One region of the Hymenobacter taeanensis genome, then DNA from elsewhere that is predicted to be linked to it. Evidence: riboswitches for the same ligand, from Rfam matches in the RefSeq annotation. Region 1 holds a riboswitch; each other region holds the start of a gene.
What was found. A riboswitch is a leader RNA that binds a small molecule or an ion and turns the genes downstream of it on or off. The one in region 1 is predicted to bind S-adenosylmethionine.
Positions count from the first base shown of each region.

Region 2: it holds a riboswitch for S-adenosylmethionine, as region 1 does, so the genes downstream of both, HMJ29_RS15850 (ATP-grasp domain-containing protein) here and HMJ29_RS15445 (phosphoadenylyl-sulfate reductase) in region 1, are expected to answer to the same signal.
Region 3: it holds a riboswitch for S-adenosylmethionine, as region 1 does, so the genes downstream of both, metH (methionine synthase) here and HMJ29_RS15445 (phosphoadenylyl-sulfate reductase) in region 1, are expected to answer to the same signal.
Region 4: it holds a riboswitch for S-adenosylmethionine, as region 1 does, so the genes downstream of both, HMJ29_RS04595 (O-acetylhomoserine aminocarboxypropyltransferase/cysteine synthase family protein) here and HMJ29_RS15445 (phosphoadenylyl-sulfate reductase) in region 1, are expected to answer to the same signal.

Region 1 is NZ_CP053538.1:3,681,093-3,689,027, forward strand. It holds gene cobA (uroporphyrinogen-III C-methyltransferase) at 1-154, opposite strand, end outside; gene HMJ29_RS15435 (sulfate adenylyltransferase subunit 1) at 242-1,528, opposite strand; gene cysD (sulfate adenylyltransferase subunit CysD) at 1,621-2,532, opposite strand; gene HMJ29_RS15445 (phosphoadenylyl-sulfate reductase) at 2,696-3,472, opposite strand; SAM riboswitch class I at 3,801-3,892, opposite strand; gene HMJ29_RS15450 (lipopolysaccharide biosynthesis protein) at 4,241-5,722, opposite strand; gene HMJ29_RS15455 (DUF7033 domain-containing protein) at 5,847-7,325, opposite strand; gene HMJ29_RS15460 (glycosyltransferase family protein) at 7,408-7,935, opposite strand, start outside.
Region 2 is NZ_CP053538.1:3,788,010-3,795,944, forward strand. It holds gene HMJ29_RS15840 (ATP-dependent helicase) at 1-930, opposite strand, end outside; gene HMJ29_RS15845 (LLM class flavin-dependent oxidoreductase) at 1,630-2,655, opposite strand; gene HMJ29_RS15850 (ATP-grasp domain-containing protein) at 2,655-3,680, opposite strand; SAM riboswitch class I at 4,131-4,220, opposite strand; gene HMJ29_RS15855 (glycosyltransferase family 4 protein) at 4,424-5,629, shown strand; gene HMJ29_RS15860 (DUF3109 family protein) at 5,750-6,322, shown strand; gene HMJ29_RS15865 (alpha-amylase) at 6,425-7,927, opposite strand.
Region 3 is NZ_CP053538.1:1,460,208-1,468,142, reverse strand. It holds gene HMJ29_RS06285 (energy transducer TonB) at 1-20, opposite strand, end outside; gene HMJ29_RS06280 (tetratricopeptide repeat protein) at 282-761, opposite strand; gene metF (methylenetetrahydrofolate reductase [NAD(P)H]) at 873-1,829, opposite strand; gene HMJ29_RS06270 (endonuclease domain-containing protein) at 1,949-2,326, opposite strand; gene metH (methionine synthase) at 2,413-6,123, opposite strand; SAM riboswitch class I at 6,195-6,309, opposite strand; gene HMJ29_RS06260 (NmrA family NAD(P)-binding protein) at 6,468-7,406, opposite strand; gene HMJ29_RS06255 (alkene reductase) at 7,704-7,935, shown strand, end outside.
Region 4 is NZ_CP053538.1:1,066,375-1,074,309, forward strand. It holds gene HMJ29_RS04585 (lipocalin family protein) at 1-217, opposite strand, end outside; gene HMJ29_RS04590 (LysM peptidoglycan-binding domain-containing protein) at 446-748, shown strand; SAM riboswitch class I at 1,111-1,223, shown strand; gene HMJ29_RS04595 (O-acetylhomoserine aminocarboxypropyltransferase/cysteine synthase family protein) at 1,622-3,010, shown strand; gene metX (homoserine O-acetyltransferase MetX) at 3,267-4,328, shown strand; gene HMJ29_RS04605 (homoserine dehydrogenase) at 4,294-5,571, shown strand; gene HMJ29_RS04610 (alpha/beta hydrolase) at 5,903-7,045, opposite strand; gene HMJ29_RS04615 (alpha/beta hydrolase fold domain-containing protein) at 7,354-7,935, opposite strand, start outside.

The DNA.
Region 1 (7,935 bases):
GGCGGGCGTGCTGCAGCAAATCGTTGTTAGCCAGCGCGTCGTAGAGGATTACATCGGCCTCACCCAGCACCCGCGCCCCCTTAAGCGTGAGCAGCTCCGGGTCGCCGGGGCCGGCGCCAAGCACTGTAAGATGGGGTGTTTTGGTGGTTGACATAGAAGGTAGAGCTGAGATGTGAGAGCTTAGAACGGAGAGGATATAGGCCTGGAAAGACTCTCCGTTCTAAGCTCTCACGTCTAATTTCTAGATTGAAAAGGCTACCGGTGGCGCTACCGGCGCGGTGAAATACTCGGAGTTGGCGGCTTCGACAAGGCCAGCCGCCACGGTGTCGCCGCTCAGCTCATCCACCAGAATAAAGGACCCGGAAACCCGGTTTTCCTGGTAAGTATCAACGGCCAAGGGGAGGGCGGTTTTGATACGCACCCGCACGATATCGTTGAGCTGAGCTGATTCGGCGGCGGCTTTGGCGAAGGTTTGCACGTTTACCTTGTAGAGGATAGCCGGAATGGCCGCCTTCACCAGCGTGGAATGATGTTGCACTAGCAGCTTGCGGCCCGGCCACAGGGGCTGTTCACTCATCCAGCACAGGGTGGCCTCCAGCTCCCGCGTAATGGTGGGCTGCTGGCCTAGGGGCACGATAGAGTCGCCGCGGCTTACGTCCACATCATCGCGCAGCCGAATAACTACGGCCTGGGGTGCCGCCGCCGCTTCTACTTCCTGCTGGCTGACTTCCAGCGCTTCAATCTCCGATTCCAGCCCCGAAGGCAGCACCAGTACCCGGTCGCCCCGGCGGTATTCGCCGCTTTGAATCTGGCCAGCGTAACCCCGGTAATCGGGTAGCTCCGCCGTTTGGGGCCGAATGACATACTGCACCTGGAAGCGGGGCTCCGCGGATCGTTCCAGCGTACCGGGCACGCTTTCCAGGTGTTCCAATAGGCTGGGGCCGGTGTACCAGGGCAGGTGCGTAGAATGCGTTACTACGTTATCGCCCTGCAAGGCGCTAAGCGGAATGGCTACGGCCGCCGGCAGATTGAAATGGTTGGTGAGCTCGGCGTAATCGGTGGCAATTTTGGCGAAAACAGCCTCATCGTAGCCTACCAAATCCATTTTGTTCACGGCCAGCACGAAGTGGCGGATGCCCAGCAGCGCCGCAATCAGCGTGTGGCGGCGGGTCTGCTCAATCACGCCCTGGCGAGCATCTACCAGCACAATGGCTAGGTCGGCGTTGCTGGCGCCGGTTACCATGTTGCGGGTGTACTGCACGTGGCCGGGCGCATCGGTGATGATGAACTTGCGGCGGGGCGTGGTGAAGTACTTGTAGGCCACGTCAATCGTGATGCCCTGCTCACGCTCAGCACGGAGGCCATCGGTCAGCAGCGCCAGATCCACGGTGCCGTTTGAAGCCTGCCGCTTCTCCAGAGCCGCCAGCACGTCCAGCGATACTGATTCGGAATCGTAAAGCAAACGCCCAATCAAGGTGCTTTTGCCGTCGTCAACGCTGCCACACGTGATAAATCGAAGTAAGTCCATGAGGTGAAATTGTGAGGTTGTGAAATTGTGAGTTGGTCGTTTAGGTGAAGTGTGTTGTCTGTTCACAACATCACCTTTCACAACTTCACCACTTAGAAATAGCCGTTGCGCTTGCGGTCTTCCATGCCGGCTTCCGAGATGTTGTCGTCGAGGCGGGTGGCGCCCCGCTCGCTTACTTTGGCCAGCAGCAGATCCTGAATAATATCTTCCACGGTGCTGGCGTCGCTCTCCACAGCAGCAGTACAGGTAGAGTCGCCCACGGTGCGGAAGCGGACCTGACGCGTCACAATTTCATCGTCGTCATCAAGCTGCAGGTGCTCGGAGAGGCCTAGGAGCTGGCCCGAGGGCAGCACCACGCAGGTGCGCTCGTGACCGAAGTAGATGTCGGGCAGCTGGATGTTTTCGCGCTGAATGTAGCGCCACACGTCCAGCTCGGTCCAGTTAGAAATGGGGAACACGCGCACGTTTTCGCCCTTCTGGATGCGGCCGTTGTACACGTTCCAGAGCTCGGGGCGCTGGCGCTTGGGGTCCCACTGGCCAAACTCATCTCGCACGGAGAAGATGCGCTCCTTGGCGCGGGCCTTTTCCTCGTCGCGGCGGGCCCCGCCAATGCAGGCGTCGAACTCAAACTCCTCGATTACCTCCAGCAGCGTGTAAGTCTGCAGGGGGTTGCGGCTGGGATACTTGCCGCCCGGCTCCCGCAGGCGCTGGCGCTTAATGGTTTCTTCCACGCTGCGCACAATAAGCTTTTCGCCGAGGCGGGCGGCCAGCTCATCGCGGTAGTCCAATACCTCCGGGAAGTTGTGACCGGTATCCACGTGCACCAGCGGGAAAGGGAAACGGCCGGGGCGAAAGGCTTTTTCGGCCAACCGCGTGAGCACGATGGAGTCTTTGCCGCCCGAAAACAGCAGGGCGGGACGCTCAAACTGGCCCGCCACTTCCCGCAGGATATGAATAGCTTCGGCTTCCAGCCGGTCGAGGTAATCGAAATGAGGGGTACTCATAGAAAGAGTCTGTTTTGAATCCTTTGTTATGCTGAGCGCAGCTGAAGCATCTCTGCCGCTTCATTACTGTACTAGGCCAGTTGGTTAGCCAGAGGGAGAGATGCTTCGGCTGCGCGGACGCCAGATCAAGCAGGACGTTCTAAGCTTTGCCAAATCACCTAGTCTAGCCCGCGGGCACTGGCTCCACCACCGGGTCGGGGCCATCGTGGTGGGTAGTGGCGTGTAGGCCACATTCCTTGGCGGAAAGGTCTTCCCACCACCAGCGGCCGGCCCGGAAATCCTCGCCTGGCTTAATAGCGCGGGTGCAGGGGGCGCAGCCAATGCTTACGAAGCCCTGCTGGTGCAGCGGATTTACCGGAATGCTGTTTTCCTGGGCGTAGGCCACGGCTTGCTCCCAGGTCCAGTCGAAGAGGGGGTGAACTTTGGTTAGCTCATGGGCGGCATCCCACTCCACGGGATCCATGGTTTGCCGGTTCTGCGACTGCTCAGCCCGGATGCCGGTAACCCAGGCCTGCTGCCCTGCCAGGGCCCGGTTCAGGGGCTCCACCTTCCGGATGTAGCAGCACTCCTTGCGGTTATCGACGCTCTCGTAGAAGCTGTTGGGGCCTTTGGCGAGGAGCAAATCCTGCACACTTTCCTGGCGCGGGAAGTACACCTCAATGGGCTGCTCGTACTTCAGCAGAGTCTTATTCCAGATAGAGTAGGTCTCCTGAAAATTGCGCCCGGTGTCCAGCGTGAATACCTTGATAGGTAGCCCATTCGCGAAAATCAAGTGGCTGATAATCTGATCTTCCAGCCCGAAGGAAGTAGAGAAGACGGCTTTGCCGGGGAAGTGCTCTGCCACCAGACGTAAGCGCTCCAGGGCGGTAGCAGATGTGAGCCGAAGGCGCAGGTCGTCGAGCACGGGCAGGACGGCCGGCGCAGCAGATGCTGCAGACATAACAAGAAGAGAAGTGAGGAGTGGCCACCGTAAGGGCAGCAGTCCGGCCGAAAATGGCCCAGGCAGTAAGGCATCGTCGCGGCGCGACAGGTGCACAATTTCGCCGGGCGAAAAAGGCGGGTGCAGACGATTCAGCCGGACGCGCACTTGCGCACGTCAGAGAAGCTTAATCAGCCTACAAACCAGGAAAAAGGAGGAGTGTGGCCCTTAGCAACAACAACATGCCCCTGCCATACAGACGGGAGTAGCCATACCACAACACCCATGCTGTACAGCAGTGGAGGTGGCAGAATCGGCGGAGTTGATGAAGCGGTTCACGGTGCTGTTGTTTTTATATGGTCAGGACTTGGCACCGTTCCGCACTTACGGATGGTTGCCGGCGCTTCGTAGAGCCTGTCTCTCCACGCCTCTGTATAAAAACAATCCTTTTGTGGGTAAAGAATTGGTCCTACAAATGTACTGGTCGAAATTTTACACTTCCAAATTTTATTTTTTCAGCAGTTGATCTGGTGCTGCTGTCAAAAGCAAAAATGGGGAAAGCGTAGGTGGGAAAACCAGACATTCGGGTGGACTAACTATGTAGGGCAATAATTGTTTTTCAACTGGGTTGATGAATACAGGGTATATATGTTTAAAACCATGATTATCAATAAATTAAAATGATGTTGATAAAGTATATATCAATGGTTTGCATGTAGAAACTTGACAAGAATAAAGCTTCCTGAAAAAGCAAAAGGGCTTCACGTTGTGCCAGTGTGCTAGGACAGATTATGGAATAAATCGACGGCTAATTTTCTGCAAAACGCCAGTGGCTTCGGGCGCCGAGTTGGTGAGCAGAATTATGCCGCCGTACAAAATCGTCAGTACCGTGGAGCGCAACAGCATCGTCAGGAAAGGGGAGGATAGCGCTGGAAGGAGCCAGGCCGCACCACCCGCCGCGGCGGCAATTCCCAGAATCAGCGGGATGCGCCAGGTGAAGGGCTGCATGCGGTAACTATGCCACACAAACCACGTTCGAGCCACATTGATACTTACCTGGGCTACGCAGGCGGCTACTGCTGCCCCCACCATGCCCAGACGCGGTATCAAAAGCCAGTTCAACGCCACCGTCAACAAGGCCAGCGATACGTTGAAAATCAAGTCGTAACGGTAACGGGGGGAGGTTATAACAATCAGGGCATTTACGCCGGTGATGCCATCGAAGAGCTTACTGCCGAGCAGCAGCAGGACCACCACTGTACCTTCGGCGTAGCTGGTGTTGCGCATCAAGGAGTAGATGAAATCCAGATTCAACCCAATGCCCAAGGCCAGGTAGCAGCCCAGCAGCGTGTTGAGGCGAGTGGCACGGCGGTAGAAGTCGGCCATGCGGGGCAGGTCCTGCTGCTTCCAGTAATCGGCGAGCAGAGGGAAGGCTATTTTGTTGAGGGAGCGGGCCGGAATAGCTAGGGCGGTACTGATGTAGCCCGCCACTGCGTAAATTCCGGCTGCCGCCACGCTTACCTGCGCACCCACCATGAGCGTGTCAATAAACATGATAATGCTACCCGACAGGCTCCCGAGCAGGGTGAATGCCCCCATGCCCAACAGTTCACGCAGGGGCCGCACCGTGAGTACCTGCCGTGTGGGCCGCCAGTGCAGTTCTCCAATAGTTGCTACGTAAGCGGTCAGCAGCAAGGTAATGGTGCCGTTTACGCCTACAAACCACAGCACGTAGTTCGGGAATGATAGAAAGCCAAACCCAAACAGCAAGGCCCCAGCTATAATGAGGACCCGCTGCAGCACATCCTGCACGAAGGAGGAAAAGGCGGTATGGTACAGCGCCTTTAGGTAAGCGTCCTGCACCGAGTACAGCATAGTAAACAGGGCCAGTACGGCGCCCCAGGTGTAGTAAGGCGCCAGCAGCGGCGCGTCTTGCCCGTACCAGGGCAGCAGCACGGGCTTTCCTAGAAAATATAGCGCCGTAACCACAGCAAACCCCAATAGCGGCACGCCCACCAGCAAGGGCAGAAACCCCCGGTGCCCCGACTCTGGGTGGCGGAAATATGGAAAGAACCGAATGCCGACGCTGGCAAAGCCAAAGGCGGCAATCTGCGCATACAGCGTGGCAACCGAAGCCAGCGTTGCCGTCACGCCGAGTTGCTGGGGCGCTAGAAAATTGGGCAGCACCAAGGCTGTGCTCACAAAACCCAGCGCCAGCCCAATGTAGGAAATGACCGTGTTACGCAGCCCCTGCCGCTGAACTATACCCAAGTGGTGAAATGGTGAAGTGGTGAATTTGTGAGGGTGCCGAGAAAGATAACAGCACGTCATCCTGACGCAGGAGGGATCTTATTACCTAGAAAGGTCGTGCTGACGTAACAAGATTTTTCCTGCGTCAGGATGCCGTGCTTTTGTGCTTAGCTAGTGCACCTAAAATATCGGAGCCGTTGACAAACGCCACAGCGCGGCTGCGAAGGTACTCCATGATTTCGGCGAACTGGTACGGGCCGGTGTTCTCATTAGCTGGGTCGAAGTTCTCGTTGTGCCAGAGTACCGTGCAGACCCCACCGAATCGCTCAATTTCCTGGAACATTGGCGTCAGGACCGATAGGATTTCCTCAGGCACCAACTGCAAGTAGCGCGGGTGATGGAGCGTGGCATCCATCACGTTGAGCGGGATTTCGAGGAAGGGAGACATCTGAATAGAGTTTTTAGGCCCTAGAGTAACAAGTGCCGGTGCTTTGGGTGAAAATTCTGACTTCCCCTGATCAGGTTCGGCGGAAAAGGGGCTAGCCCCTAAATTAAATGGATAGAACGGCAGGCAGTAGGAATTCCGGAAGCCAAAGTGCTCTGCAAACCCTAGCGTAGAATCATAAGAATGTCCATGAAGACTCACTAAAGTAGGCGTGATACGTGGTTCCCAACCTAAATAGTGGAACCGGACACCGAAGTCTTTATCGCCCTTTTTGAAATGTTGCAGTAAGTCTCCTTCCCTTTTAAATCGCAGATGTAATTTGTCGGTGCCTAAACTGGCATGCAGGCCAATTTCAGAATTGTCGACTGCAACTACTGCACTTTGCCACACCTTACGCAGTTTGTAATCGGCATTAGGTGTGCCATTAGCGGCTTTGCGGTGCTCGGGCAGAAAGAAGAACGTGCTTTTAGCGCCATAGCTGGCTACCGTTTGCCTCACGTGCTCTAGGTTGTCCCAGGCGTCCTTCTGAGTGAAATGCTGCCAGAGGTGCCGGGCCAAGCTAGGCCAGTCGCGGCGCTGGAAGGCGGCTTTGGTGGGTGCTTTCCAGGCGCTGTAGAGGTTGTCGATATCGTGGGTAATGAAGGCGGCCCACTTGGCGCCATTTGACCAGGTACGGGGTTGTAAGGAGTAGCCTACGATATGCTCCACGGCCGTTTTCAGCACATCAAAGTAGTAATTCACTACCGGTACTGTCACGAATCCATACTGTCGCTGCACGCTGGCTGAATAGGGGAACCGGCCATGCTGGTCGCGCTCTTCCGAGTAATATTCCTGCCAGCCGCTGAGCAGGTAAAACGCTCCTGAGATTATATCCGCGTTGATAATAGCGTATCCATTTGGCAACCACTCCAGCAACGGCTTCTGCGGCTCCACATCAAAGAAAAACGGCACCGATTGGCCTAGCCACTCCCGCATGGTGGGGGCTGCGGGATAAGGATTTGTTCCGTTGAAAAACTCGCCTGCGCCTCCTGCTATCTGTAGTTGGGGTTGGGTGTCCGCGTAGCCAATAGAAACGTCCGGCACGTTCTCATAGGCCAGCCGGAAGTGACGGAGCACGTAGGCCAGTCGGGTCTCGGCGGGAATAGGCTGCGGGGGCGTCGGGAAAGCGGGAGCGGGCATAGTGGCGCAAGTATAGCAGGTTTAGCACACGACAGTTCCCGCAGAGGTACGCAGAAGTTTTCGCGGAGGGCGCGGAGCTATTCTAGGCCTGTTCGGGGAGCCAGCCGGCGAGGAGGCGGAGGGCGCGTTGTTGGCTATGGCCTTCGTCGGGGGTGCCGAGGGTGGCATTGTAGTAGGCGGCGCGGCGGTAGAGGTCGAGGGGCTTGTGCTGCTGGTAGCGGCGCACTAACTCGGTAAGTTCCGGGAGGGTATTGGCTCGCTCTACTAGGCCGTGAGCAACGTAGCCATAGTAATCGTCGGTGATGCCGTGGGTGGCAAAGCGGTAGTAGATGCTGGCCAGGTTCAGGAGCGTCGCCTCCAGGTGGGTGCTGGTATCGGCGGCGACAAGGGCATCCTGCTGCAGCAGAAACTCGAAGACGTTCTGCTGACGCGCATCGGAAAACTGCAGCTGCGGGTGTTGCTGGCGCAGAAAGGAAAAGTCGCGCTTATCGCTGGGGTGCGGGCGGAAGGTGAACGTGATAGTCGGAAACTCGCGTAACAGGTGGCCCAGCGCATCGGCAATGGCCTGAGTATCATCGAGGGTATTGCAGGCCAGGCCTACGCGCTGCAC
Region 2 (7,935 bases), 110 kb from region 1:
GCGCAGCTGAGCCTGGTTGTTTTTGATAACCGAGTTAGCCGCCCACACAATGTTCTTGGTGGAGCGGTAGTTCTGCTCTAGCTTAAACACCTGCAGCTCAGGGTAGTCTTTCTCGAAGTTGAGAATGTTCTGAATATCGGCGCCCCGGAAGGCGTAAATGCTTTGCGCATCATCGCCTACCACGCAGATGTTCCGCTCCTTAGCCGCCAGCTTCCGCGCAATAAGATACTGCGAGTAGTTGGTATCCTGATACTCATCTACCATCACATACTTGAAGATGTTCTGGTACTTGTTCAGCACATCGGGGTGGTCTTTGAACAGGACGTTAGTCTGGTAAAGCAGGTCGTCGAAGTCCATGGCGCCGGCCTTGAAGCAACGCTGCTGATACTGCTGATACAGCACACCAATCTTGGGCCGGAGCGCTGCCTCGTCGTCCTGCTTAATTACCGGGTCGTTAAGGTATTGCTGCACCGAAATCAGCTTGTTCTTTGCCGCTGAAATTCGCCCCAGCACCAAACCGGGCTTGTAGAGCTTATCATCGAGCTCCAGTTCCTTCACAATCTGCGTAATCAGGGTTTTAGAGTCCTGGGTATCATAAATGGTGAAGGAGCGAGGAAAACCGATTTTGTCGGCTTCGGAGCGCAGAATGCGGGCAAAGATGCTGTGGAAGGTACCCATCCACAGATTTTTGGCGTTGGGACCCACTACCTTCTCAATACGGGCGCGCATTTCCTTGGCCGCCTTATTGGTAAAGGTGAGAGCCAGTATATTGTACGGATCAACCCCTTTTTCCAGCAGGTTAGCAATGCGGTAAGTGAGTACCCGGGTTTTGCCCGAGCCGGCACCGGCTATAATCATGCAGGGGCCATCGATTTGCATCACGGCGGCGGCCTGCGAGGGGTTCAATAAAGAGAGATAATCGAGTCCCATTCGGTCAGTTAATCGGAAACTAAGCTTGTTGGCTTGTTAGCAAAGGTAGGGCTTTGAGAGGGGAAAGCCGAGGCCGATTTGCGGTACTGAGTGATGTGCCTTGGTCTAGAAAAGCCAGGAGTACACCAGTCCCATCAGAGCACTCAGGCCAATCCATAAAATCAAATTGACTTTGCCCTCACGCAGCGCCACTATTTATAGCGCTACCCATACCAAGCTAAACCAATCGGGAGCCGCTTGAATTCCCTGGGGCCATACTACGGCCCGCCCCAGGTAACTACTTAGGTTGAGGACTACACCTACCACGGCGCCAGTCACTACGCTCAGAGCAGCAGTAACCCGAGCATCTTGGCGGGTGCGCTCTTCTTGCAGCTAACGACGGCGCTCCACCACGTACTCGTGCATGATGATAATCTGGCCTGTTGGCCCACTAAAGCTGATGAAAACCAGCTTTAGTCAGAAGCGCCCGGCTTCCCGGAAAGACACCGGTTCTGCAAATATTGTTGCAAGCTGAGCAGCTGGTATAGCTGATTCTATCTGGTAAGAGTAAGCAAGAATAAGAACAAGCAGCTGGTAGCGGTAGCTTGAAACAGTCATTCCGAGCAAGGAAAGAAATCAAAGTTGCTCCTAAGCAGCAAACTCAGATTCCTCACTCCGCTCGGAATGACTGTTCTAAAGCCTATCGTTCTTGCAAGTGGCCTAGGCCAGTACTTGAATGACAGCTTCGGAGAAGCGCTCCATTTCCTCTAGCTGCGGGCTGCACTGAAGCAAGAAAAGATCTACACCCACCGCCTCAAAGGCCGCAATGCGCTCGGCTACCTGGTCGGGGGTGCCGGTGAGGCCGGAACGCAGGCCGCGGTTTGATACGGAGTAATCCTGCAGCGATACCTGGTTTTCCAGCTGCGTGCCGGCCAGCCACTGCTGGTAGTTTTTGTAGCCTGCGGCCGAGCCATTCACATTGGTAATGCGCTCCAGCTCTTTCTTCACTTCCTGCTCGGTGTTGCGCACAATGGAGTACGCCGCCACCCCAAACTTCATAGGGGGCAGGCCTAGCTTCTCACGGCGCTGGCTCAGATCCTGAATGCGGCGGCCAATGGCCTCCGGCTCGTCGCCGTGCATTACGTAACCGTCGCACTGGGCCGCAATGAGATTTTTGGCTGCCTCGGATTCGCCGCCGGCGTAAATGAATGGCCGCGGGCGCGAGACGGGCTTGGGCTGCAGAATGGAGTCAGTTACCTTGTAGAACTTGCCCTCGAAGGTAAAATGGTCCTGCTTCCAGAGGTTGTCTACTACGTGCAGCCACTCGGCGGTGCGGGCATACCGGTCGTCGTGCTGCTCAAAGTGCACGCCGTACTTCTTGGCCTCATCCTGCCACCATGATGACACTACGTTCAGCGACAAACGGCCGCCACTGATATGGTCGATGTTGGCGGCTTGCTTAGCTAGCAGAGCAGGGGAGTGAAAGGTAGGCCGCACGGCCACCATGAGCTCTAGTTTCTTGGTAACGGCCGCTAAGGCCGCCGCCGTACTCCAGGCATCCAGGGAAGGAGCTTCTTCACCCTTGATGTCGTTGAGGTTCAACTCCGCAATAAGGGAAAGGTCGTAGCCTAACTCCTCACTGCGTTGGGCCAGCGTTTTCACGTAGTCCCAGTCGGCGCGCATGTTTTCGTCCTCCACATTGCGCAACCACCCGCCAAAAACGGGCATCCAATATCCGTATCTCATTATTGCGCGATTAGGTCAGCGGGTGAAGAAGTTAATTCGTCAGCGGTAGCTAGTTCTGTGCCCGACGTAGCACCGGGTAGCTGCGTTTCGAGGTAGTCTACGAAGCGGGCGTAAGGGTCAAAGCCTACCACGTTCACGGCGTCGGCCACGAAGTTTGAGAGGGCGTTGATGTCGTAGAACAGCACGTCGCCGGTGCGGTCATCAATGAGGTACTCAATGCCGCCTACGTCAATCTTGGCAGCGGCCACAATGCGCTCCACTGCTGCAATAACTTCGGCCGGGGGCGTGAAAGCTTCTACCTGAATGCCCTTCTTGGGCGCTTCGGTGAGACAGAACTCCGCCGACTGCTCCTCCGGAATTTGGCAGATTTCGGCGGGGCACAGGTTGAAGCTTTCACCGGTAGTGTACACTTTCATGGCGTACAGGAACTTGCCATCAAGGGTTTCTACCCGGTGAATGTTGCCACCGCGGGGCGTCACGTACTCCTGCACCAAAGCGGTCTGGTCGATGCCCAAGTCAATCTGGCCAGCGGCTACGGCAGCCTCTACTCCTTCAATGGTATCAAAGCGAATAATACCCGCACCGCTCCCGCCAATGTTCACTTTCACCACAATAGGAAATTGAAGCTGCCGGGCCGCATCTGGCACGCGAGAAGCGTGGTTGATAACAAACGACTTCGGAAACTTCAGGCCCAGTGAAGCAAACAGGGAGAGCTGGCGGGCCTTATTGGTTTCAATGGCCGTAGCTGCCGAACCATTGATGATGCGGGTGCCGATACGCTCCAGATGCGTAGCATAGCCAGCCGTGTGGAAGATACCCTGCCCGTGGCCGCGCAGGTAAGCTGAGGAACTCATGCGGTTGACCACGAGCGAGTAGCGGCTCTCTTTCTCAGACGGGTCGAAGAGGTGGTGGGCGGCGTCGATTTTCTCGTAGGCCAGTCCGCGGCGGTCTAGCTCGGCGAAAAGGGGCTTAAACCACTCAGGATGTTCGAAATAAATGCCAATCGGCTTTGCAGCGTGAGCCATCAGAAAAGGAAAGAATGAAGTATGAGAGGAGGGTACGGGAACCCAGCGGCCCCGAGATAATAAGCGCAGCATAGCCTCTTAGGCGGTAAGTAGGCTACCTGGAAATGCACTGATTGAATGAACAGCTGACAGCTGCAAATGGTGTCTTCCTGCAGTCTGTAAGAAGCAGTGTATTCACGGGTAAGCACTTGGTATATATGTGCTTAACATGACTTTAGAAACTGTAGAGCAGAAGGGCTTGCAGGATCTAAAAAGCAGGAAGAGGAGGCGGCAGCAAGCCGCAAACCAGGCCGGAAGTGGCCTAGGGCAAAAATGTGTTTACCAACAACAACAGGGGCCTGCCAAAACCAGAGCAACGGACAAAACGCCCATAGGTCGGTTAACCGATTGCGGAGCAACGTGAGCAGCAGAGAAAGCGAGGAAGTTGTTGGTAGTAGCCACGGCAACTTGTTTTTATATGGTCAGGACTTGGCACCGTTCCAGTAACTGGGGGTTGCCGGCGTTTCATAGAGCCTGTCTCTCCACGCCTCTGTATAAAAACAATCCTTTGGTCGAAAAGAATTGGTAGGGCGAAGGTAATGCGCTGGCAAGGAAACTTCCAAATACCTGTTTTTCGCTGACATCCCATCGGGCCAGCAGAGGCCGTATAAGGAGTTTTGGTTGGGGCCAGCCCAAAATCTTTTACCGGTCCTACCTCGCCACACTGTTACTTCGCATTCGGTTTCAGCAAGCAGTTGTCATCAATGAGCACAGGGAAAGGAGTAGAAAGCCAGCCAGAAGCAGCCCGCACCCACGCAAGTACCCCAGCCAACCATAGGGCTGAGTCGCGCGCCGCAATGGCTGTTCTGTGTCTTTCTGAAAGTTTGGGTGGCCTAGAGATTAACACAATCAAGTTTTCTGGCTGGATGCGGGAACGGGGCTGGCCCATTACGCTGCTGGTGCCGCCTGAATCACCCCTTGCTGAGTGGGCCGCACGTGAGCACTTGGCTTACATAACCGTAGCGGCCCGCCGGAAGTCCTTGGCCTTCACTACCGCCTGGCGGCTGGCACAGTACCTGCGGGCACATAGCATCAGGTTGCTTTTAGTCACGCAGAATAAAGATCTGGGCTTTGTAATGCTACTTAAGCTGCTCATGGGCAATGAGCTACGCATTGTGTACCAGCAGCACATGCAAATAGGGATTCCTAAGCGCGACTGGTTTCACACCAAGCGTTTTGCCCTGCTGGATGCCTGGCTTTCACCTTTGCCTGGCCTGGCCCGACAAGTAGCAGAAATGACGCGCTTTGAACCGGGCCGGGTGCACGTGGTACCGTTGGGAATTGATTTGCACCGCTTTGTGACCCCAGGTGTTACCCAAGCTCAGGCGCGGGAGCAGCTCCAGCTACCTGCCGAAACCGCGCTGCTGGGAGTGCTGGGCCGCTTTGATGATGGCAAAGGGCAGGACTTTGTGCTTGAAGTGCTGCACCAGCTCCGCACCCAACATCAGCAGGCAGTAGAGCTGGTACTCATGGGCGAGCTGACCCGCAACGAGGGCGACGCCTATTGGCAGCAGCTGCAGGCGCAAATCACACGGCTTGGTCTGGAGCAGCAAGTACACATCCGGCCCTTCAGCTCCCAGACGGAAGTGTTTTACCGCGCCATTGATGTGTTTGTGCTGGCCTCGGTGAGCGAAACGTATGGCATGGTAACCATTGAGGCTATGGCATCGGGCCTGCCAGTGGTAGCCAGTGCTACCGGCGGCACCCTGGAAATTGTGCAGGACGGGCAAACCGGCCTGCTTTACCCCCTGCGCGATGTGCAAGCCTGCGTGCAGCAGGTGCTTAAGTGCCTGCAGCAGCCAGCCCTCCGGCAGGAGCTAGGCCAGTCGGCGAGCCGCCGGGCACAGGCTGAATATTCCCACGTGCGGCAATGCGAGCTAACGGAGCAGGTTTTGCTGGCGCTGGTCTAATTCCGGTATCTTTGTCGCTTTGTTTCTCACAGTGAACCGGGCTGGTGGCATAGGTGTTGGCTGAGTCGCTTCGCTACTTATTGAGAAACAGCAGGCACCACTCGGCGAGCAAATCATACCATGATCATTATACAAAACACCGTCATCTCCGATGACGTGCGCGACAATTTTTTCGTCTGTAACCTGGAGGCCTGTAAAGGTGCCTGTTGCGTTGAGGGTGATTTGGGCGCTCCTCTGGAAGCAGGTGAGCTGCAGATTCTGGAACAGGAATACGCGGCCATCAAACCTTTCCTGACCGAAGCCGGCCAGCAGGCCATTGAGCAGCAAGGCCTTTATATAAAAGACTGGGAGGGGGATTACAGCACCACCACCATTAATGACCGGGAGTGTGCCTATGCGCTCTACGACGAGCGAGGCATCCTGAAATGCGGCATTGAGCAGGCCTACCTGGCCGGCGCTACCAGCTTCAAAAAGCCCATCAGCTGCCACTTATACCCCATCCGCATCACCAAGTACGAAGACTTCGACGCACTGAACTATGACCGTTGGAACATCTGCAACCCAGCCTGTTCCTTTGGCGCTAATCTGGGCGTCCGGATCTATCAGTTCCTTAAGGAACCGCTGGTGCGCAAGTATGGCGAAGAGTGGTATGGCGAGCTTGTGCACGAAATCGAGCACGGTACGCCAGCATAACTATGTTGCACTAGCACAACTGGCTACACAACAAGAAAGGCTGCCTACTAGGGCAGCCTTTCTTGTTGTTGAAAGCTTCAGCCTGTTTTAGAAGTGGCCTGCTTAGTTAGGCACCCACACGGAATAGCTGCGCGCCTGCACCGGGAAGTTGCCGTAACCGTTGGCGTCGGTGGTGATGGTGCCGCCGTAATTGCCGGTTTTGTCGGTTAGCGTGGCACTCTTGAAGGGGGAGGTGATGCCTTTCGTACGGGCGCTGCCGCCATCGTTGAGCACCAGCATAAGGCCCTTGTGTGTGCTGTCGCCGGAGCGAGAATATGCGTAGTAGTCGGCGTCATCAACGCTGGTATACTCATAGGCAGAGCCATAAGCATTTGCCTTTCTAATTTGCATCAGCTTACTGATTTGCGTGCCCAGGTTATAGTTGTAGTAGTCTTTGTAGAACACGCAGGGGTAGCCTTTCTCACGCGTCAGAATATAGGCGTAGGCCAGCATCTTAAGGTTAACCACAGGCGAGTACAATCCACCACCTTGCTGGTCAGTATCGTGGTTATCAACAAAGGATACCGAGAGAGGGCCATTAGCTTCGGTGAAGCCGGCAAACTGCAGGCCCCGCATGTCCCAGGCCCCGTTGCCACTGCTCATGCTCTGAAAGGTGTAGTGCAAAGGCACATCAAACAGACTAGTACGCCCGCCGGTAGCTGCTGCGTAGTTGTTCATGTCAGAGAGGTTGCGGAACCATGCTTCACTCACCGCGAAACGACCGCTGGTGCCCTTTACCGCATCCAGCCATTCATTCACGAAGGAAGTTTGAATGTGTTTGGTGGCATCAAGCCGGTATCCATCAAGTCCTAGCTTCGTGGTAATCCAGTTGCCCCAGTTCTTGGTTTCGGTGCGTTGGTTAACGTCGGCGTAGCGGATTTCAGATCCGAGCAGGTTGTCATAGGCATCACCGTTGGCGTAGGGCTGGAAGTCCCAGGCATTCCATTGGTACCAGCCATTATTAGGTGCTTGCTGCGTACCGTTGAAATTATAGTAATGCCACTTAAACGAGCTGTACGTGTTGCCTCGCCCCGGATAAGTGAAGCTGGTATACACATTGTAGTTCGTGCCGTTATAGTTGAATTGCTCCTGAGCATCCGCCGACGTCAGGTGGTTCATTACCATGTCTTCGTACACCTGAATGCCCTTGCCATGTAGCGCCGTAATGGCTGACTGTAGTTGGGCCAGAGTGCCGTAACGGGTGGCAACAGTGCCTTTTTGGTTAAACTCACCCAAATCGTAGCGGTCATAAACGCCGTAGCCCACATCGTACACGCTGCCGCCCTTGTATGCCGGGGGCAACCATACTGCTGTAAAACCTGCCGTGCTAAACTCGGTGGCCTTGCTACCGAGCACTTGCCACCAAGTGCCTTGCGTGTTACTCAGGGGTACATCCCAGTAAAAGCCCTGGAGCATAACCCCGTTAACGGCAGTAGCATTTTGGGGAGCAGGGGTTGCAACTGGAGCAGGTGCGGAAGGGGCTAGGTTGTCTTTGGAGCACGATGCGGTAAGCAAAGCTCCACCTAGCAGCAGGCCTAGCAAAGGCCGCTGTAGCAGTGTAGTCATGTAGTGGG
Region 3 (7,935 bases), 2.2 Mb from region 1:
AGTGGTAATAGTTTTTTCATGCGAAATGAGTGGGATTTGGGGAGGGAAGAGCGCGGTCACTTTATTAGGCATTGATTCAACAGCAATTGAAATTAAATATTGGTATTATTATAATTATAGAAAAGCTCTTATCTACTGAATTTAGTATAGATGATGTGGAATTAAGGGTCTTTGGGTTGAAAAAAGGAGCCCGGCTTACTTTCGAAGGCGGCAGAACGAAATCCTTGATCGGGGAAATTTACAACTATATGTGTGAACCCCCAAGAGTAAGTGCTCACTTCTTACAAGCCGGGCTCGTCTAACTGGTCGCGCAGATCGCGCAGGCGGGTTTGTAGGCCAGGCCAGTTAGGGCACAAGTGCTCAAGGCGTTGCAGGGCCCGTAAGCTGCCCGCCACATCGCCAAGGTGCAGCAGCATAGTAGCTCGCCCTGACAGCGCCCCAAAGTGACGGGGCTCCAAACGCAGGGTCTGGCGGGCGTCATCGAGGGAGGCCCGGTACTCACCGCGCAGGTAATGGGCCGTTGCCCGTTTGTTCCAGCCCTCGGCATAATCGGGACTGGCGTCTATCAAAAACGAAAACTCCCGGATTGCCAGAGTATAGTCACCGGCCGCCATAGCCCGCATCCCCGACTCCAGATACTTATCCAGCAGCGGGTGCCCCGTCATCAACCAAATCTGCCAGATGCCATCCTGCAGTGCCTCAATTTCGGTGGGCGTGCTGGCTTCCCGCAGACGGGCAAAGAGGTCATCGAGGGTAGACAAGCGGTGAGGTTGTGAAAGGTGAAATTGTGAATATAAATGTCTTTACGTTACGCCAGGCAGGCGAAGGCAGTTGAATAACTTTTCACAATTTCACCCTTTATCACGACACCATTAAAACAGCGCCGCCGCTACCCGCCGGATGCTCTCCGACTTGCCCATGCTATAATAGTGTAGGCAGGGTACGCCATGAGCCATCAGCTCCTTGCTCTGGTTGATGCACCACTCAATCCCGATTTCGCGGGCCGCCGCGTTGTCAGGGGCTAATTGGACGGCATCAGCTAGTTCCTCAGGGAGGTTGAGGTAGAAGGAACGGGGCAGCATAGTAAGCTGGCTCTTGGTGGTCAGGGGTTTAAGGCCAGGAATAATGGGCACGGTAATGCCCGCGTTGCGGCAGCGCTTCTCGAAGTTGAAGAACTGCTCGTTGTCGAAGAACATCTGAGTAACGATGTACTCCGCGCCGCGGTCTACCTTGTGCTTAAGGTAGCGCAAATCGGCCCCGTAGTTCGGCGACTCAAAGTGCTTCTCGGGGTAGCCGGCCGTGCCAATGCAGAAGTTGGTGGCCCAGGTGTCGTCCTGCTCCTCATCCAGGTACTCGCCCTTGTTGAGGTTAGCTACCTGCCCAATGAGGTCGGCGGCGTAAGCGTGCCCGTCGGGGTCCGGCTTGAAGTGACCTTCACTTTTAATTGGGTCGCCGCGCAGGGCCAGCACGTTATCAATGCCGAGAAAGTGCAGGTCGATGAGCGCGTTTTCGGTTTCCTCCTTCGAGAAGCCCCCACAAATCAGGTGAGGCACCGTGTCCACATCGAAGCGGTTCTTGATGGCCGCGCAGATGCCTACCGTGCCGGGGCGCTTGCGCACGGTTTTCTTCTCCAGAAACCCGTTGGGATGCTGGCGGTACACGTACTCCTCGCGGTGATACGTCACGTCGATAAACGGCGGCTTGAACTCCATCAGGGGCTCAATATTCGAGAACAGGTTCTGGATGTTCTCGCCCTTTTTCGGGGGCAATACCTCGAAGGAAAACAGCGTCTTGCCGTCGGCGCGGGTCAGGTGTTCGGTTACTTTCATATAGCGGACCAACCAAAGGTTGACGGGTCGTTCTGGTAGGCGCCCCACCCCCCGGCCCCCTCTCCGAAAAAGGAGAGGGGGAGCCGAACGGACTTTTAGGTGATGGGGCAGTTGTTGGGTTACAGAGCAGATTTAATAGTTGCTATCACCTGGTCTGGTTCGTGCAGCACTTGGTTGTTGGAGAAGCGTAGAATTCTATAGCCGAGTTCCTGTAACAGGGCGGAGCGGCCAGTATCATAGTCTTGCTGGTCAGGCTGGTTGTGGATCTCTCCATCAACCTCCACAATCAGTTTAGAACTAAGGCTGACAAAATCAATGATGTAGCGGTCAATACTGTGCTGGCGTCGGAATTTGGTGCCAAGCTGCCCACCCCGTACTGCTTGCCATCGTGTTTCCTCTGCTTTCGTGGGCTCATGCCGCATGGCGCGACTCCTACCTTTCAAATTCAACTTACCGTACAGCCTTTTGTCTGCGGTGAAAATCTTGTCCTGGGACATAAGTCAAGTAGAAAGCTTAGCACGGTCTGTAATCGTCAGGCTCCCCCTCTCCTTTTTCGGAGAGGGGGCTAGGGGGTGGGGCGCCTCTAGAGCGCCGTCACGGGCACACTAGCAGGGTCGTAGTTTAGGTTGGGGGCCAGCCAGCGCTCCAGCTCTGGCAGCGGCATGTTCTTGCGCTCAGCAATGTCCTCTACCTGGTCCTTGCCGATGCGGCCGAGACCGAAGTAGCGGGAATCGGGGTGGGCGTAGTAGAGGCCACTTACCGAGGAAGCGGGATACATGGCCAGGTTCTCGGTGAGGCGGATGCCCGTGGTACTTTCAGCATCGAGGAGCTCAAACAGGGTGATTTTCTCGGTGTGGTCGGGGCAGCCGGGGTAGCCGGGCGCGGGGCGCACACCTCTGTATTTCTCCTGAATGAGGTCTTCGTTGGAAAGGTTCTCGGCGGGGTCGTAGCCCCAGAACTCCTCGCGCACCCGCTGATGCAGGCGCTCCGCAAAGGCCTCGGCGAGGCGGTCGGCCAGGGCTTTCACCATGATGCTGGAGTAGTCGTCGTGCTCCTGCTCGTACTTTTCCAGCAGCTTCTCAATGCCTAGGCCTGCCGTTACGGCAAACCCGCCGATGTAGTCTTCGCGGCCGGTTTCCTTGGGCGCCACAAAGTCAGAGAAGGCCAGGTTGGGCACGCCGGGGGCCTTCTCGCTCTGCTGGCGCAGGGTGAAGAACTCCGTCTGGATTTCCTGGCGGGTCTCATCCTTGAAAATCTGGATGGTATCGTGGCCGACGGTGTTGGCGGGCCAGAACCCCACTACGGCACGGGCCGTGAGCAGCTTCTCGTTGATGATTTGCTTCAGCAGCTTTTGGGCGTCGTTGAAGAGCTGGGTGGCGGCTTCGCCCACGTTCTCATCGGTGAGGATGCGGGGGTAGCGGCCCTTCAGTTCCCAGGTCTGGAAGAAGGGCGTCCAGTCGATGTATTCGGCCAGTTCGGCCAGCGGATAATCTTCCAGGGTTTTGGTGCCCAGGAAGCTCGGCTTCACAATGCGGCTGGTTTCCCAATCGGCTTTGAACCCGTTTTCACGAGCAGCTTCAATGGTGAGGTAGTTCTTCTCGCGCTGGCGGCCGGCATAGTCCTCACGGAGCTGGCGGTATTCCTCACGCACCGTGCGGGCGTACTCCACATCGGCGGTGCCGAGCAGGGCCGCGGCTACCCCTACCGAGCGGGAAGCGTCGTTTACGTGCACCACGGGGCCGGAGTAGTTGGGCGCAATTTTCACGGCGGCGTGCAAGCGAGAGGTGGTGGCGCCGCCAATGAGCAGCGGGGTGTTGAGGCCGCGCTTTTCCATTTCCTGGGCCACGTACACCATTTCATCTAGCGAAGGCGTGATGAGGCCGCTGAGACCAATCACGTCTACCTGCTGCTTCTGCGCTTCGTCCAGAATCTTCTCCAGGGGCACCATCACACCCAGGTCCACGATGTCGAAGTTGTTGCAGGCCAGTACTACGCCCACGATGTTCTTGCCGATGTCGTGCACGTCGCCTTTTACCGTGGCCAGCAGGATTTTACCGGCTGTTTGCCGGTCGCCGCTTTGCTTGTCGGCAAGCAGGTAAGGCTCCAGGTAGGCCACGGCCTTCTTCATCACGCGGGCCGATTTTACTACCTGAGGCAGGAACATTTTGCCCGCGCCAAACAGGTCACCCACCACGTTCATGCCGGCCATCAGGGGGCCTTCAATCACTTCGAGTGGCCTAGCTACTTGCTGGCGCACTTCCTCGGTGTCTTGGTCGATGAACTCCGTGATGCCTTTCACTAGGGCGTGCTGCAGGCGCTCCTTCACCGGCAGGCTGCGCCAGGCGTCGGCTACTACCTCCACTTTATCCTTCTGCTTTACCGTGTCGGCAAAGTCAACGAGACGCTCAGTAGCGTCGGGGCGACGGTTTAGCAGCACGTCTTCTACTAGCTCCAGCAGGTCCTTGGGCACTTCGTCGTACACGGCCAGCTGGCTGGGGTTTACGATACCCATGTCGAGGCCGGCCCGGATGGCGTGGTAGAGGAAGGCCGAGTGCATGGCTTCGCGCACTACGTCGTTGCCGCGGTAGGAGAAGCTGATGTTGCTGACGCCGCCGCTGGTGAGGGCGCCGGGCAGGTGTTGCTTGATCCAGCGAACGGCCTCGATGAAGTCCAGCGCGTAGTTGCGGTGCTCCTCCATGCCGGTGCCCACCGTCAGAATGTTAGGGTCGAAGATGATATCCTCGGCCGGGAAACCCACTTCGTTCACCAGGATATTATAGCTGCGCTGACAGATTTCGATGCGCTTCTCCAGCGTGTCAGCCTGTCCATTCTCATCGAAGGCCATCACCACCACGGCGGCGCCGTACTGACGCACCGTGCGGGCGCGCTCCTTGAAGGTCTCTTCGCCTTCCTTGAGCGAAATGGAGTTGACGATGCTCTTGCCCTGCACACACTTCAGTCCGGCTTCCAGCACGCTCCACTTCGAGGAGTCAATCATAATCGGCACCCGCGAAATGTCGGGCTCCGAGGCAATGAGGTTCAGGAAGGTGGTCATGGCCTGCTCCGAGTCGAGCATGCCTTCGTCCATGTTCACATCGATGACCTGGGCACCGCCCTCCACCTGGTCGCGGGCTACTTGCAGGGCAGCTTCGTAGTTGCCGGTCCGGATGAGGCGGGCGAAGGCGCGGGAGCCAGTCACGTTACACCGCTCGCCCACGTTCACGAAGAGGCTGTCGGGGTAGATGCCGAAGGGCTCTAGGCCACTCAGGCGGGTAGCTTTGGGTAGCTCGGGCAGCTTGCGCGGCTCATACTTATCAGCCAGACGGGCCAGCTCGCCAATGTGCTGGGGTGTGGTGCCGCAGCAGCCGCCCACCACCGTCACGAGGCTTTCCTTAAGGTAGTTTTCTACTACGCCCGCGAATTCCTGAGCCGACTCATCATAACCGCCAAATGCATTCGGCAAACCCGCATTCGGGTAGGCCGAGATGTGCACGTCGGCAATGCGGCTCAGTTCCTTGATGTACACCTGCAGCTGATCGGCGCCGAGGGCGCAGTTCAGGCCCACGCTCAGCAGGGGCAGGTGGCGGATGGAGTTCCAGAAGGCCTCCACCGTCTGCCCCGAAAGGGTACGGCCGGAAGCGTCGGTGATGGTGCCGGAAATCATGACGGGCACCACGCGGCCGCCTTCGTCGAAGAACTTCTGCACCGCGTACAGCGCCGCTTTAGCGTTCAGTGTGTCGAAGATGGTTTCGATGAGCAAAGCGTCGGAGCCGCCATCAATAAGGCCGCGCACCTGCTCGTGGTAGGCGGTGGCCAGCTCGTCAAACGTTACGGCCCGGAAGCCGGGGCGGTTTACGTCGGGGGAGAGGGAAGCGGTGCGGTTGGTGGGCCCAATGGCACCGGCCACGAACCGGGGCTTGTCGGGATTCTGGCGCGTAAACTCGTCGGCTACCTCTCGGGCAATGCGCGCCGACTCATAGTTGAGCTCGTACACGATATCCTCCAGGGCATAGTCAGCCTGCGCGATGGTGGTGCCGCTGAACGTATTGGTTTCCACCATATCGGCCCCGGCCGCGAAGTAATCGGCGTGGATGCCTTTGATGATATCAGGCCGCGTAATGCTCAGCAGGTCGTTGTTGCCACGCAGAGGCTTGGGATGATCGGCGAAGCGGGTGCCCCGGAAGTCAGCCTCTTCCAGCTTGTGGCGCTGAATCATGGTGCCCATGGCGCCATCCAGAATCAGGACGCGTTTGGCAAGTATATCGTGGAGCGGGGAGTCAGTGACGGTCGGCATATTGGCTCTTCAAGTAATTCGGCAGCGAAAAAGTGCCTATCCAGAGAGAGCCGTGCGAGAAGCGCGTCCTGTTCTTATCTTCTTCCAAAACCGCCAAAACGGTTTGAAAAGGGAATTAGCACCTTGTTTTATTTCAGGTTGCTAAGACGTCGTCGGGCCCAATCCCTCGGTCTTTCTGGATAAGTAACTCTGCGAAGATACAGCAGGAATCTTCAACTTTCAATTTGGGAGGCTGGGAACGTCATGCTTCGACAAGCGGACACCAGATGAAGCATGACGTTCTTATTGTTTGCTGTGCACACGGCCTGGTTAGGGGAAGCTAACTGTGGGAGAACTGCGCCGCCTTACTTCTGACGTGATGCCAGCACCTCGCGCACGGAGGTCCAGCGGAGCTCGGGGTACCGGTCGTTGTCCAGGGGCTGTAGTTTGGGGAGACCCGTGAACATGTTGTGGAGGTATTGCATGCCCTGCCAGGGCGGAAATACCTCGTTAGTGGCTGGCATGAGGGTGCGCGTGACCTTGATCATGCCAGCTAGGAACCCTAGGCCACCTGCTCGCAGCAAGCCAAACTTTTCACCGGTGGCCTCAGTAGCAGCTGCCTGCAGGTCTCGGATGGTGGCTACTTCGCCGGCCACGCGCAGGTAACGGGGCGTGGTAGAGTCAAGAGCCGCGAGGGCGGTAAAGGCGGCGGTATCTTCGGTGGTAGTGAAATCCAGGGGCTGATCGGGGTTGCCCCAGTAGAGCACCCTCTTGGGCCCAAACAGCACGACCGGCGCCTGCCCGGTCAGCAGGTCCGCGAACATACCGTTGAGGACGGACGTGGCCTGGAGAGGCAGCTCATTTAGCCGCTCATTAAACTCCCGGCGCAGGTCGAGGTTGCGGTTAGAGCCTTTCGGTAGCTTCGTGTAATCAATGGAATAGTCGGAGGGGATGAAGCGCGGCACGCCTGCTGCCACGGCCGCTTTTGCCAGCCGGGTCTGCATCCCCACAATCTCCTCGCGCAGCCCCGACAACGCCGAAACCACACAGCCGGCGCCAGCACTGGCCTCCGTCAGGGAAATAAGGCTGTTGTAGTCTACCTCAGTAAGGCTGGCTCCCAGCTGGCGCAGGGCAATAGCCTCCGGCTTAGAGCTGCTACCCGGCCGCACCAGGGCCTGCACAGTGGCGCCACGTTGCAGTAGGTGCTTGGCAATGCGAAAACCCAGGTCGCCGGTAGCGCCTGCTACTACAATGGTAGCAGGAGCTGACGTGGTACGGGGCTGGGGAGTAGTAGGTTCTGTCAAAATAGAGGAGGTAAAAGTTAAGTAAGAAAGGCCAGTCTGCCCATGGGGGTAAAGCCTGAAGCTGGTAATACAGCCGGGCATAACAGAAGGTTACTATGACTCAAGCAGCAAGCAGAGCACGTAGGCCACTTGGTTGGCGGTGAGCTACAGTTTAACAGGCTGCAACTATTGACAGACCCTCAGCATCTTAAAGAAAGAATAAAAATAAATGTAACCATGGTGGAAACATATATGTACCTACCCGAGTTGCTATGCGCTGAATCCGCACATAGCAGGTTCCTGTACATCGACTTCATCATGAATCACACTCCGCATCTTTTCTCGTCCGTTCAGGTGGGCGCCCTCACGCTGCCCAACCGTTTTGCCATGGCCCCCATGACCCGGAGCCGCGCCACTAACCCGGAAACCGTACCCACCGACTCGGTAATAAAGTACTACGTGCAGCGCGCTTCGGCGGGCCTGATCATCACGGAAGGTTCGCAGGTATCAGCTCAGGGCGTGGGTTACATCAATACCCCTGGTATTTATA
Region 4 (7,935 bases), 2.3 Mb from region 1:
AGAACGTAATCCGCTCATCTTCCTGAGCGTCGGTTTGCTTCACTTTGTCGCCGCTCGCGTCCAGCTCTTTATCCGTTTTCCAGACCTTGCTGTCTTTGCCGTAAAGCATATTTACGCCTTCTACTTTGCCTTCATTGCTACCGCAAGAAGTAGTAAACATGGCGAGCAGCATAAGCAGGCTGGCCAGATAGCGCAGGGTGAGAGATTGAGTTTTCATGAGAATAGGGAGATAAGTGAAAAGGCCTGCAACACGTAGGGTACGGCCCATGGAGAAAGTTCAGCTACAGCGCTTCTACGGTGGCCTTTACCAAGATGTTCGCCTTTGGTGTAAGCTCAACTGTAGCCATACAACTTATTGTGAGCTCAGGCGTAAGACCCTGGTATCGGTTCACTGCATCTGCTTGATAGCCGGCCCTTTCCCCCTCACTCTAAACTTGCATTCGATATGGGACTGTTCGATTTCCTTTCTAATGATGGCGATAAAAAACCAGTAGAACCCGCTAACAAACCAGCAGCTGGTGGCGCTACTGATTTTTTCGGTAACAGCAACCAAGCGGCTGCTCAGCCCACCGCTACCCAAGGCGACACGTACACCGTAGTAAGCGGCGACTCGCTCTCCAAAATTGCCAAGCACCACTACGGTGATGCCGCCAAGTGGCACCAGATTTATGATGCCAACAAGAGCACCATTGGCTCTAACCCCGACCATATTGAGGTAGGCCAGGTCTTAACACTACCCAAGCTGTAAGCCACTCTGACTTATTAGAATTATACAAAAAGCCACTTTGTATTAAGGTGGCTTTTTTCGTGCGCTAAGGGCTGCAAATTCCGAGTGCTATCCAAGAAGTATTGACGCGGTTTCCGAAAGTACGCCGCCATTACAACTGCTACAGCACACAGTTTTCTTTGCTTGCCACATAGCCTTTGCTATCTATCTAAGCTCATTTTTAAACACTTACGCCATATGCCTATTATTCAACGGCAGGCATGAACCACTACTGCCTACTGAAAAAAAAATATTTTGCCAACCTATTGCAAATATCAAAACCGGCTATACATTTGCAACACCAACACGGTACTCCTCTGCTCGCGGCAGAGTAGTTTTCATAGGATTTATACAGAAGCGGCGAGAGAACAGGCTCCCTGACCCGCTGGCAACCTTCGACCGCGCGAAAGGTGCCAATTCCTGCCCGACCAGCTTTTGCTGGCGGGGCATATAACTCAGAGTGCCATGGAAAACACCCTCGCTTTCGCCCTTGTGAACCCATCTGCCCCGGCTGCCTTGCTGCATGCCGTCTCGCCGATGGTTTTTTGTGTTGCCCCCACCGCACTGGTGGCCGCTCACGTTGCCGCGCGAATGCGAATGCGCTGCTGTTGTAGCGCTTGTTGTTGCTGTAGCTAGTCGCTGCCTGTAAGCCGACTCCTCACAACTCCTCCCTCCTCTTCCTGATATTGCCCCCGACTGGTTGCGCCACCTAGGCCACCTCGCTGGGCCCCACCGCATCCTAACCGCTGTATCTAGCGGGTTTTGAGCGGTTTCCGCTACGCCTCATCGTGGCCACTACACCCGAGCATTTGCTTTCTCCTCTTCCTACGATAACTCCTTACAGACCAGACCGTCATGTCAACGCCAAACTTCCACTTCGAGACGCTTCAACTCCACGCCGGCCAGCAGCCTGACCCCGTAACTGGTGCCCGCGCCGTGCCACTGTACCAAACCACCTCTTACGTTTTCAAGAACGCGGAACATGGCGCTAATCTGTTTGCCCTGAAGGAGTTTGGCAACATTTACACCCGCCTGATGAACCCCACCACCGACGTATTTGAGCAGCGCATTGCCGCGCTCGAAGGTGGCGTGGCGGCGTTGGCGGTATCATCGGGGCAGGCGGCGCAGTTTATTGCCCTCAACAACATTCTGCAGGCCGGCGACAACTTTGTGGCTACTTCGCACCTGTATGGTGGCACCTACAACCAGTTTAAGGTAGCGTTCAAGCGCCTGGGCATTGAAGTACGCTTTGCCGACGGCGACCAGCCCGAGCAGTTCGAGAAGCTGATCGACGAGAACACCAAGGCCATTTACCTGGAAACCATCGGCAACCCGAGCTTCAGCATTCCTGACTTCGAGCGCATTGCCGCCATTGCCGATAAGCACGACCTGCCGCTCATCGTGGACAATACATTTGGCGCGGGTGGCTATTTGTTCCGCCCCCTGGAGCACGGCGCCCACATTGTGGTAGAGTCGGCCACGAAATGGATTGGCGGCCACGGCACCAGTATTGGGGGCGTAATTGTAGACGGTGGCAAGTATGACTTCGGCAACGGCAAGTTCCCGCAGTTTACGGAGCCCTCCGAAGGGTACCACGGCTTGGTCTTTAATGATGTATTCGGCAAGAACGGCCCCTTCGGCAACATTGCCTTCATCATTCGGGCCCGCGTGGAAGGCCTGCGCGACTTTGGTCCGTCGCAGAGCCCATTCAACTCATTCCTGCTGATTCAGGGCCTTGAAACGCTGAGCCTGCGCGTAGAGCGCACCGTAGAAAACGCTCTGCGCGTGGCTACCTGGCTGGAGCAGCACCCACAAGTAGAGGCCGTGAACTACCCTGGCCTAGCCAGCAGCCCCTACCATAAGCTGGCCCAGAAATACCTGAAGCGCGGCTACGGCGGGGTGCTCACCTTCGCCATCAAAGGCAGCAAGGAAACCGCTACCGAGTTCATTAATAACCTGAAGCTCATCAGCCATCTGGCCAACGTAGGCGACGCCAAAACGCTCATCATCCAGCCCTCGGCCACCACGCACCAGCAGCTCTCCGAGCAGGAACAGATTTCAGCGGGTGTAACGCCTACGCTGCTGCGCCTGTCGGTGGGTATTGAGCACTTTGAAGACATCCGGGCCGACCTGCAGCAGGCGTTTGACGCCGTGCGCATCGCCGCTCCCCTAACCTCCGATGCCGATGCCAGCACCCTGCTGCCCGAGCCGGAGCCTGAACACGCCGCTACGCTGGAGGTCTAAACCAAGAGAGGGGTTGAGCATCTGGCAGCTACTTCGTGGGAAGCAGCCAGGCCTTGACCTTCAGCGGGCGTAATGCGGGCAGCTCAACGGCTTTTTTGTGAGAGAGGAATCCGTTGAAACCAGCTGCCCGCCCATAGCCGGGGCTGAGCCAGCGCGTCTACTGGCTCAGCCCGCGGGCTTTGGAAAGCTAGAACGGCATTCAACTACTTTTTAAGGAGGTGAGCCTCTAGCCCAGACTATTTTTTGCTTTGGAAGTATGTCAGATTTCGACCAACAAATATTCCGGCTGCCTAGGCCACTGCGGCTGGAAAGCGGCGCCGTGCTCCCGCACGTGGAAGTGGCCTACCACACCTACGGGCACCTGAATGCCTCCCGCGACAACGTGGTGTGGGTGTGCCATGCCCTCACGGCCAACGCCGATGTGCTGAGCTGGTGGCCAGGGTTGTTCGGGAAAGACACCCATTTTGACCCCGCCGACTGGTTTATCGTCTGCGCCAATATTCTGGGCTCCTGCTATGGCAGCACCGGCCCGCTTACCCCTAATCCCGAAACCGAAGAGGTGGCCTACCAGCAATTTCCCCTGCTGACCATCCGCGACCTGGTTTCGGCGCACGAAGCCCTACGGGAACACCTGGCCCTGCCGCGCATTCATACCCTCATTGGTGGTTCACTGGGCGGCCAACAGGCAGTTGAGTGGGCTATTCAACGGCCTGAGCTGTTCGAGAATTTAGTGTTGCTGGCCACCAGCGCCCAGCACTCAGCCTGGGGCATTGCCTTCAACGAGGCCCAGCGCCTCGCTATTCAGGCTGACCCAACCTACACCTCCGCAACGCCCGATGGCGGCGCGGCTGGCCTACGGGCCGCCCGCGCCGTGGCCCTGCTGAGCTACCGCAGCTATGAGGCCTACGACCTAGCCCAGACCGAGCCCAACGAATCAGTACTCACTGATTTCCGGGCCAGTTCTTACCAACGCTACCAGGGCGACAAGCTCGTGGCGCGGTTCAATGCCCACAGTTACGTCACCCTGTCCAGAGCCATGGACTCGCACAACGTGGGCCGGGGGCGCGGCGGGGTAAAAGCTGCCCTAGGGCGCATTCGGGCGCGCACCCTGGTAATCGGTATTACTTCCGATGTGCTGTTTCCACCCAGCGAGCAGCAACTGCTGGCCCAGCATATTCAGGGCGCCCTCTACGCCGAAATGGGCTCTCAGTACGGCCACGATGGCTTCCTGATTGAAACCGCCCAAATCACGCACTTCCTCGAACGTTTTTACGCGCCAAGCTATGTCAGCCAACCTGCACCTCAACTCTCTATCTAGCCCTTCCACCTCAGCTGCGCGGCCGTGGCGCGTGGGCCTGATTGGTTTTGGCTGCGTAGGCCAGGGCCTGTACGATATCCTGCAAAAACGGCCAGAAACGGGCTTCGACATCAGCCGCATTGTAGTAAAGAACCAGACTAAAGAGCGAACCTTGCCCGCCAACCGGTTTGAGTTTGACGCCGCTGCTCTGCTAGCCGACGACACCCTGGACGTACTGGTAGAGGTAATTGACGATGCCGAAGAGGCCTTCCGGCTGGTGGCGGCCGCCTTGCGCCGCGGCCGCCGGGTAGTTACGGCCAACAAAGCCATGCTGGCCCGCCACCTCCCCGAACTGGTGCAGCTGCAACGTGAAGGCCAGGGCACTCTATTATATGAAGCGGCCGTGTGCGGCAGCATTCCAGTCATCCGGACCCTGGACGCTTACTTTGGGGCCGAGCCCCTACGCCGCCTGACGGGCATCCTCAACGGCTCTTCTAACTACGTGCTCACCCGCATGGGCGAGGATTCTTCGGACTACGCCCCGGCCCTAGCGGAAGCCCAGGCCAAGGGCTTCGCTGAAACTGACCCGTCGCTGGACATGGGCGCTTTTGACCCGCGCTCCAAGGCGGTGCTGCTGGCCGCGCATGCCTACGGGGCCTTCCTACAACCAGAGCAGGTCTTGAACCTGGGCATTGAAGGCATCAGCGCCGTGGATATTGCCTTTGCCGCCACGCTAGGCCAGAAAATCAAAGTAGTAGCGGGCCTACAGCGCCTCCCCGATGGCCGCGTAACGGCGCTGGTAACCCCGCAGCTCGTAGGCCCGGATTCGCCGCTATACTCCGTGGATAATGAGTTTAACGGGGTGGTAATTGAGGCCGACTTTGCGGGCGAGCAGTTTCTGCGCGGCCGTGGGGCCGGTGGGCACCCCACCGGCTCAGCCGTGCTAGCCGATCTGGCCGCATTACGCCAAGGCTTTGCCTACCAGTATCCCAAGGCCAGGGCAGGTGCCCCGGCCTACGCCTCCGACCTGGAAGTGGAAATCTACCTGCGCACCGACGAGGACCGCCTCATCGACCTGCTCGACTTCAGCGAGATTTCGGAAGAAGCCGACGAGGACGAGTACGTGGTAGGCTACGTGGCCCTGGAAAACCTTATCCGCCACCGCGACACCCTGCGCAAGTACGGGGCCTTCGTGGTACGTACCGGGCAGCTGCGCCCCATCAGCACGGCCGTGGCCGCAGTGGTAGAGGAGGAGTCATTTTAGTACTCTATCTCTATTGATAGGCTCCTTATAGAAGACCTTACTCAATCCCATTTGAGTAGGGGTCTTTCGGTTTATAGTATCCGCGCGGCCCTATTTGTTCCTCTGAAGGCTGGTACTATCTGGTAGGCTAGCACCTGAGCTGCCAGGCGCTTAACGTTGTAACGTGCGATACAAACTGCGGAAACACGCGCGGCAGGCTCGTAGCATTTTGTAACAGGAAGATCTCTTCAACTTTGCGGAGAACTGTCAGATCTTCATGGGCTGCCTCGCCGGCGTTTCCCGGCTGAAAGCAAACGGGCTTTACCGGGGTCTGCTAGTGGGTGCCGGGGCATCATCTGGGGCGGGAGCCGGGCCCAGTGGGCGGCAAGCTAGGTTCAGGTGGCCTGGCCGACTGTGTTTCGCTAGAATCTGCCGGGGCTGTTTGGCTACCACTGGGAGCAGCAACTAGAGAAACACTAACCACTGGTACCTGCCCGCTCTTCGGCAAAGGCGGCTTAATCAATTGTATCCGGCGTGGCGCCAACATAGCTACCGCTCGCGGCTGGGGCTTCAGGGCGGCGGCCAGCAACGGGCCCGGCGCCCCAGCCCCGAGTAACGGCCGCAGAAAGTCGCGGGTAGCGGTGAATACCGTATCCAGATACACGGGCTCCACGGAGTACGGCACGTGCCCGGCCCCGCGCAAGCGCCGTAGTACGTTGGGCACGCCCACGGCCGTAGCGCGGGCACTAATGGCCCCGCCGCCGTACACTCGCTGGGCCGGCAATGGGGTACCCACATGCCCTTTACCGTAGGGTATCAGGCCGTCGCGGGTGCCATGGATGTTGCAGACAGGAACATCACCAGGCTGCAGCCAGCGCACGTCGGCTAGGGCCCCGCACATGTTTACCACCCCTCGCGGGCGGCTGCTGTAGCGAGGGTTGCCGCCAGTGCCTTCCAGGCCACCCAGGTCAGCCAGGCCAAGGTAGGCGGGCACCTCGGCGGGCTTATCCATGTAGGCCGTGAGTAGCGACATGAAGCCACCAGCCGAGCTGCCGCCCACAAAAATATATTGCGGATGCACCCGGTATTTGCGGGCCGTGGCGGCATCATGGCGGAAGAAGCGGATGGCCGCCCGCATGTCCTGGGTAGCCCGAACGGCGGCCCGACCAATACCCACGGTGTCGAATGGGAAGAAATAGAGCCGATAATCAATGCTGGCCGTAACGTAGCCCAGCCGGGCCAGGCGTGTGCAGAGGGCCGTCATGACGGCATCATCGCGGGTGCCCGTCAGGAAGCCGCCCTCGTGCGCCAGCACAATAAGCGGCCGGCGGCGCACGGTGTCGCCGGCGGGTTGGTACACATCCATGTACAGAGTCTGCGCCCGGCCGAGGAAGGTAGTAACCTGGGCAAACGCCACCTCCCGCTGCACCGTCACTTGCCGGAAGCGCGGCTGATAATAGCGCCCACGCGTGGTGTCAATTTGCGCCCGACCCATTAATGGGACTAAAAAAAGTGCTGCTAGCACAGCCAGCACCCCGAAATACTTCATGCCAGAATCAGTGTGTTGCAGCCTGTTGCGCGCTGCCTATTGCAAAGATACGGCGTAAGCCACTGCCTGGCCTGCCAGCAAAGCCAGCGCCTGCCTGCCACATGGAGCTGAGCAGACTGCAGCCAATAGTAGCGCGAAACCCCGTCTCGCGACGAGTGAAGCGAGTGTCCCGCTTGACCACCAAGCCAGCCCTCCTGTGCCCATCACGAAACAAAGTTTCGCGCTGCACGCCGCCAGGTTGCTTTTTTTGAGGCTTATTCAAACACCACGCGGCGGGCGCCTACCCCTTCTGCCCGCAGAAAGTACGTGCCGGCCCGGAGGTTCTCGCGGGCAATGCGCAACTCAGGTTGCTCCCACTGCAGGCGCCGCACCACGCGGCCCGTAGCATCCAGTAATTCAACAGCGGCGGGCCGGAGAGCCGCCCCTGTAGGCCAGGTCAGGCGTACTGCGGAGGTGGCGGGTATCGGGTAGGCCTGCAGTAGCGGCGGGCTAGTGCTGGCTTTGCTGGCCGTAACAATGCTGGGTTGCCGCAACAAGGGACGCAGAAAATCTCGCACGAAGCGCACTGTGGTATCCATGTAGGCCACTTGGGCCGCCGTAGTGCCAGAGAAGGGCACGTGGCCGGCTCCTTTAAAAGTGTAGAATGGGTTTTGCACGCCCACGGCCAGAGCCCGCGTATGCAGCGGCGCACTACCGTATACCTTCAGGGGTGGTAGCAAACTGCCTACTTTGCCGCCGGCGTAAGGCAAAACGGCATCGTTGGTGCCGTGTAGGCTCACGAAGGGCACGTCGCCGGCCTCTATCCAGGTGGGGCTGCCGAGGGCACCGCTGAGGTT